DNA from 2 places in the Mesorhizobium sp. ESP7-2 genome. Region 1 is predicted to be linked to the other one. Evidence: riboswitches for the same ligand, from Rfam matches in the RefSeq annotation. Region 1 holds a riboswitch; the other holds the start of a gene.

Region 1 (3,284 bases):
CATCTGCGCGATGACCGAGGCCTTGGTCGAACCGACATCAGTGAGGATCGCCCCTTTTTTCAGCGCCGGCGCGATTTCCTGTGCCACGGCGCCGGACGAACCGACAGGCACCGAGACGATGATCAGATCGGCATCACGCACCGCTTCCCTGGCATCCATGGTGTAGGAATCGCCGAGGCCCAGTTCCTCGGCTCGCTTGAGTGTGGCCGCGCTGCGGGTCGAGATGGCGACATGGCGAGCCAAACCCTCGCGGCGGACGACGCGGGCGAGCGACGAGCCGATCAGGCCAATGCCGACCAGCGCGATCTTTTCGAACATCGGTGATGTCATGGCTTCTAGCTTTTCAGAAATGTCGTGAGCGCGGCGACAACGCCGCGATTGGCCTCTTCGGTGCCGACGGTCATGCGCAGCGCGTTGGGAAAGCCGTAGCCTGAAACGCGCCGCAGAATATAGCCGCGCGCGGTCAAATACTCATCAGCAGCCGCTGCGGAATGCTTTTGGTCGTCGGGAAAATGGATGAGCAGGAAATTGCCGACGCTGGGTGTCACGCGCAGCCCGAGCCCGGTCATCTCCTGGCTCAGCCAGGTGAGCCAGGTCTCGTTATGCGCCACGCTGCGCTCGACATGGGCGCGGTCGCGGATCGCGGCGATGCCGGCTTCGATCGCCGTCGCATTGACGTTGAAGGGACCGCGCACGCGGTTGATCGCGTCGACGATGTGCATCGGACCATACATCCAGCCGATGCGCGCGCCGCCAAGGCCGATCTTGGAGAAGGTGCGGGTCATCACCACGTTCTCGGCGCTGCCAACAAGTTCTATGCCGGCTTCATAGTCGTTGCGGCGGACATATTCGGCATAGGCCGCGTCGAGCACCAGAAGCACGTTTTTCGGCAGTCCGGCATGCAGACGACGCACCTCCTGGAATGGCACATAGGTGCCGGTCGGGTTGTTGGGATTGGCCAGGAACACGATTTTCGTGCGCGGCGTCACGGCTGCCAGCATCGCATCGATGTCGGCGCGCTCGTCGGTCTCCTTGACCACGACCGGCGTGGCGCCCGCCGACTGGATGTAGATCTTGTAGACCATGAAGGCGTGTTCGGTGAACATGGCCTCGTCGCCCGGTGCGAGATAGGTCTGCGCCAGCAGGCCGAGGATCTCGTCGGAACCGTTCGAGCAGATGATGTTCTGCGCGTTGAGGCCATGCACCTCGGCGATCGCCTCGCGCAACCGCCTGGCGGTGCCGTCGGGATAGATGTCGAGTTTGCCGGCGACTTCGCGCGCGGCCTCGATCGCCTTCGGCGAGGGCCCCAGCGGATTCTCATTCGACGACAGCTTGTGGACCTTGGCGACACCGGCGGGCGCCGTGCTCTTGCCGGGCACGTAGGCGTCTATGTCCATGATGCCCGCGCGCGGGGTTGGACGTGCCTGATCGAGTGTCTGGTTCATATCTTGCAAAATCCGTCAAAAATGCCTCCATCCGGAAGCCGCTGCGGAAATACAAGCCGCGGCAGGCAATGTCGAGGGGCGGCAGTGGTGCCAGCGGCCGCCATTGACGGCGAGGCGGACGAGTTCTAGAAGGACGGTGACAGTTCCGTGGTGATTTGGCCGGTCGGCTTGCAGCCACGTTAAACAATTCGCTAAAGGGCCGTTTGCGTGACGTAACCGGCTTTGCGAAGGCAATGCCGGTTTTTTGTTGTCCGCGACCGGCCGGACGAACGCATCGGCGGCGCGGAGATCGGCAGCGATTTCCGCAAAAGCACGGTGCAGCAAGAGAGACGTGATGGCTGCTCTGCGTGCAGGAAAGACCAACAACGAGGCCGACCAACCGTCGAGCCCGGTGTTGCGTTTCGGGCCCGACAAGCCGCTCAAGCTCGATGCCGGCACGCTGCTGTCGCCATTCCAGATCGCCTACCAGACCTATGGCACGCTGAACGACGCCCGTTCCAATGCCATCCTCGTCTGCCATGCGCTGACTGGCGACCAGCATGTCGCCAGCACCAATCCGGTGACCGGCAAGCCGGGCTGGTGGGAAGTTCTGATCGGCCCCGGCAAGATCATCGATACCAGCCGTTTCTTCGTCATCTGCTCCAACGTCATCGGCGGCTGTCTTGGTTCCACCGGGCCGGCCTCGACCAATCCCGCCACGGGAAAGCCCTATGGGCTCGACCTTCCGGTGATCACCATCCGCGACATGGTGCGTGCGCAGCACATGCTGGTCGACCATTTCGGCATCGAGAAGTTGTTCTGCGTGCTGGGCGGTTCGATGGGCGGCATGCAGGTGCTGCAATGGGCGTCGAGCTATCCCGAGCGCGTGTTCTCGGCGCTGCCGATCGCCACCGGCGCGCGCCATTCGTCACAGAACATCGCCTTCCACGAAGTCGGGCGGCAGGCCGTGATGGCCGATCCGGACTGGCATGGCGGCAAATATTTCGAGCACGGCAAGCGCCCGGAAAAGGGGCTGGCGGTGGCCCGCATGGCCGCCCACATCACCTATCTGTCGGAGGCCGCCCTGCACCGCAAATTCGGCCGCAACCTGCAGGACCGCGAAGCGCTGACCTTCGGCTTCGATGCCGATTTCCAGATCGAGAGCTATCTGCGCCACCAGGGCATGACCTTCGTCGACCGTTTCGACGCCAACTCCTACCTCTACATGACCCGGTCGATGGATTATTTCGACCTTGCCGCCGACCATGGCGGCCGGCTGGCGGACGCCTTTGCCGGCACCAAAACCCGCTTCTGCCTGGTGTCCTTCACGTCGGACTGGCTGTTTCCGACCGAAGAGAGCCGCTCGATCGTGCACGCGCTCAACGCCGCCGGCGCCTCGGTGTCCTTCGTCGAGATCGAGACCGATCGCGGCCACGACGCCTTCCTGCTGGACGAGCCAGAACTGTTTGCCGCCATCAACGGCTTCATCGGCTCGGCCGCGCGCGCCAGGGGGCTCGGCGCATGACCCCGAAAAGTTGCAGACTTTTCGGATCAAGGTCATGCGCCAAACAGGAGGCGAAGCCATGAGCGTCAACGGCAGCCAGCGCGTCGACCTCGAGGTCATCGCCAATCTCATCCCGCCGCAATCGCGTGTGCTCGACGTCGGCTCCGGCGACGGCTCGCTGCTCGAATTGCTGCAGGAGACCAAGCAGGTCGACGGCCGCGGGCTCGAGTTGTCGCAGCGCGGCGTCAATGAATGCGTGGCGCGCGGGCTCTCGGTCATACAGGGCGATGCCGACAAGGATCTCGAATTCTATCCCGACAAGGGTTTCGACTTCGTCGTCCTGTCGCAAACCCTGC
Region 2 (3,284 bases), on a different contig from region 1:
CCTGTTCCCCTTGGAAGGATCAAAGGCTTCGCTTGACGCTGCAAGGCAGATACGCATCTGGGGTAAAACGCAACTCGCACGGCGCGAACTGCTGTTCATCGGCAGCTTCAATGCGTGTCTCGGCACTGCGAGAAAGCGCATGTTTCACGGCTAGAATAGTCAAACGTCAAACGGATGCTGAACTCGTCGGGGCTGGAGAGGTCGGCTAAAGCTCTGCATGGCCTCATGGCGTCAGGATCAGCGCGCGGCGCGGAAATGCTTGGACAGCTTCAGGCCTTGCGCCTGGTAGTTGGAGCCCAGGTCGGTTCCGTAGAGCGCCTGCGGCCGCTTCAGCATGTGCTCGTAGACCAGCCGGCCGACGATCTGGCCATGGTCGAGGATGAACGGCACTTCGTGGCTGCGCACTTCGAGCACCGCCCGACTGCCGGTGCCGCCGGCCGCCGAATGGCCGAACCCCGGATCGAAAAAACCGGCATAGTGGACACGGAACTCGCCGACCAGCGGATCGAAGGGCGTCATCTCGGCGGCGTAGAGCGGCGGCACATGCACCGCCTCCTGGCTGACGAGGATGTAGAACTCGTCGGGATCGAGCACCAGTTCGCCGGCGCCGCTCTTGTGGATCGGCTCCCAGAAGTCGACGACATCCTGGGCGGCACGCTTGTCGACATCGACGAGGCCAGTGTGGTGCTTGCCGCGATAGCCGACCAGCCCATCCTTGTCGCCGTTGAGATCGATCGACAGCGCGATGCCGCCGCCCGAAATGTTCGGCGGCTCGGTGGCGACCAGCATCTCGGCGCGGTGCAATTCATGCAGTTCGGCTTCCGAAAGCAGCGCGTTGCCGGTTCGAAAACGGATTTGAGACAGGCGCGAACCGGTGCGCACAATGATCGGGAAGGTGCGCGGGCTGACTTCGAGATAGAGCGGACCCTGATAGCCAGCGGCGATCTTGTCGAACTCATGGCCCCGGTCGGTCATGACGCGGGTGAAGATGTCGAGCCGACCGGTCGAGCTCTTCGGATTGGCCGAGGCCGAAATGTCAGCCGGCAGGGCCAGGCTTTCGAGCAGCGGCACAATATAGACGCAGCCGGTTTCGAGAACCGCGCCTTCGGTCAGATTAATCTCGTGCAGCTGCAGCCGATCGAGCTTTTCCGAGACCTTGTGGTAGGGACCGGGCAGGAACGAGGCCCGCACCCGCCAGGCCTTTTCGCCCAATCTGAGATCAAGACTGGCCGGCTGGATCTGGTCGGCATCGAGCGCACGCGGCGACTTCAGCGCGCCGGACTGGAACAGCGCCGAAATGTCCTGATCGGGAAGAATGCCTGTCTGCCGCAAAGTCTGGCTCCTGGGCCTTTGATACAAACCTCTTAATGAAGCCGGCAATTGACGCAAGCGTGGCGCGGGTCTAAAGGGTCGTTATCCCGTGGTGATTTGGCCGGTCGGCTTGCAGCCACGTTAAACAAGTCGCTAAAGGACCGTCGGGCCGCAAGGCCGTATGGACCGGTTGCGACTTTTTCGCGGCCGGTTTTTTTGTGTTTGGATAGGACGATGACGAGCAAGACGCGCAATTGGAAGCCTCAAACCGCACTCGTGCATGGCGGAACCCTGCGTTCCGGCTTCGGCGAAACCTCCGAGGCGATGTACCTGACCCAAGGCTATGTCTACAAGACCGCCGAGGCGGCGGAAGCCCGCTTCAAGGGCGAAGAGCCTGGCTTCATCTATTCGCGTTACGCCAACCCGACCGTCGACATGTTCGAAAAGCGCATGTGCGCTCTCGAAGGCGCCGAGGACGCGCGCGCCACGGCGTCGGGCATGGCTGCGGTGACGGCGGCCCTTCTGTGCAGCGTCAAGGCCGGCGACCATATCGTGGCGGCGCGCGCGCTGTTCGGTTCCTGCCGCTGGGTGGTCGAGACGCTGGCGCCGCGCTATGGCATCGAGGCGACTTTGGTCGACGGCACCGATATCGCGAACTGGGAAAAGGCGGTCAGGCCGAACACCAAGCTGTTCTTCCTGGAAAGCCCCACCAATCCGACGCTGGAAGTCGTCGACATCGCCGCCGTCGCTTCGCTTGCCAATTCGATCGGCGCAAGGCTTGTCGTCGACAATGTCTTCGCCACGCCGCTACAGCAGAAGCCGTTGCAGCTTGGTGCGCACATCGTCGTCTACTCGGCCACCAAGCACATCGACGGCCAGGGTCGCTGCCTGGGCGGCGTCATCCTGTCGGACAAGAAGTGGATCGACGAAAATCTGCACGACTACTTCCGCCACACCGGCCCCAGCCTGTCGCCGTTCAATGCCTGGACCTTGCTGAAGGGTCTCGAGACGCTGCCGCTGCGCGTGCGCCAGCAGACGGAAAGTGCCGGCAGGATCGCCGACTTCCTGGCCGAGCAGCCGCAGATCGCCCGCGTCATCTATCCTGGCCGGGCCGACCACCCGCAGGCCGCCATCGTCAAGAAGCAGATGTCGGGCGGCTCGACGCTGATCTGCCTTGATGTCAAGGGCGGCAAGCCGGCGGCCTTCGCCCTGCAGAACGCCCTCGACATCGTGCTGATCTCGAACAATCTCGGCGATGCCAAGAGCCTGATCACCCATCCGGCGACGACGACGCACAAGAACCTGAGCGACGAGGCCCGCGCCGAACTGGGCATCGGACCTGGCACGCTCAGGCTGTCTGTCGGCCTGGAGGACGCCGACGACCTGCTGGAAGACATCGCGCAGGCGCTGAAGGCCGCCAAATAGGCTGTTCAGGAGCGTCGTCCGCGGCGATCAGGCGCGCGACGGCGTCTCCTCCAGTTCGGCTGTCTTGGTGCGGATGGTCATGGCGTTGCCGCGCCAGTCGACGGCGCCGCCGAGCCAGCCGCGCGCCCAGATGAACGGGAGCATCACGTCGCGCGCAATCATCGCCGCGACCATGCGCGGCGACAGGTGCCAGCCCTTGGACAAGGCCAGCGCGCACTCCGGAAGGTAGAAGGCCGCCAAGACGGCAATCGCGGTTGCCCAGAGGCTGACGCCCGCGCTCGCCGCCGCAACCAGCGCAAGCGCGAGAGGAACCGCCGCGCCAGTCAGGATTTCGGGCGCGAAGAACAGCGGGAAGGTAACGCGGCGCAGGCGCGCCCAGCGGGCCTGGCGCGACCAGATCTCGCCAAGCGTGCGCTGGCCGAGCGGCTGCTCGAAGGGCGCAGCAACGAGATTGACGCGCAGGCCGAGGCCGTTGACCAGCTTGGTCGCGGCGGCGTCCTCGGCGATCTCGGCGGCCAGCGCGCGAATGCCGCCATTTGCGTCCAGCA

What was found. Region 1 has a riboswitch for S-adenosylmethionine ahead of metX (homoserine O-acetyltransferase MetX). Riboswitches for the same ligand answer to the same signal wherever they lie in the genome.
Region 2: it holds a riboswitch for S-adenosylmethionine, as region 1 does, so the genes downstream of both, LB543_RS03390 (O-succinylhomoserine sulfhydrylase) here and metX (homoserine O-acetyltransferase MetX) in region 1, are expected to answer to the same signal.

The regions. Positions count from the first base shown of each region.
Region 1 is NZ_JAIUGQ010000013.1:87,440-90,723, forward strand. Features, by position in the region: gene LB543_RS15195 (prephenate/arogenate dehydrogenase family protein) at 1-330, opposite strand, end outside; gene hisC (histidinol-phosphate transaminase) at 336-1,445, opposite strand; SAM riboswitch at 1,583-1,660, shown strand; gene metX (homoserine O-acetyltransferase MetX) at 1,780-2,949, shown strand; gene metW (methionine biosynthesis protein MetW) at 3,008-3,284, shown strand, end outside.
Region 2 is NZ_JAIUGQ010000002.1:222,819-226,102, forward strand. Features, by position in the region: gene LB543_RS03380 (hypothetical protein) at 1-154, shown strand, start outside; gene LB543_RS03385 (2'-deoxycytidine 5'-triphosphate deaminase) at 238-1,332, opposite strand; SAM riboswitch at 1,411-1,488, shown strand; gene LB543_RS03390 (O-succinylhomoserine sulfhydrylase) at 1,546-2,736, shown strand; gene LB543_RS03395 (ceramide glucosyltransferase) at 2,764-3,284, opposite strand, start outside.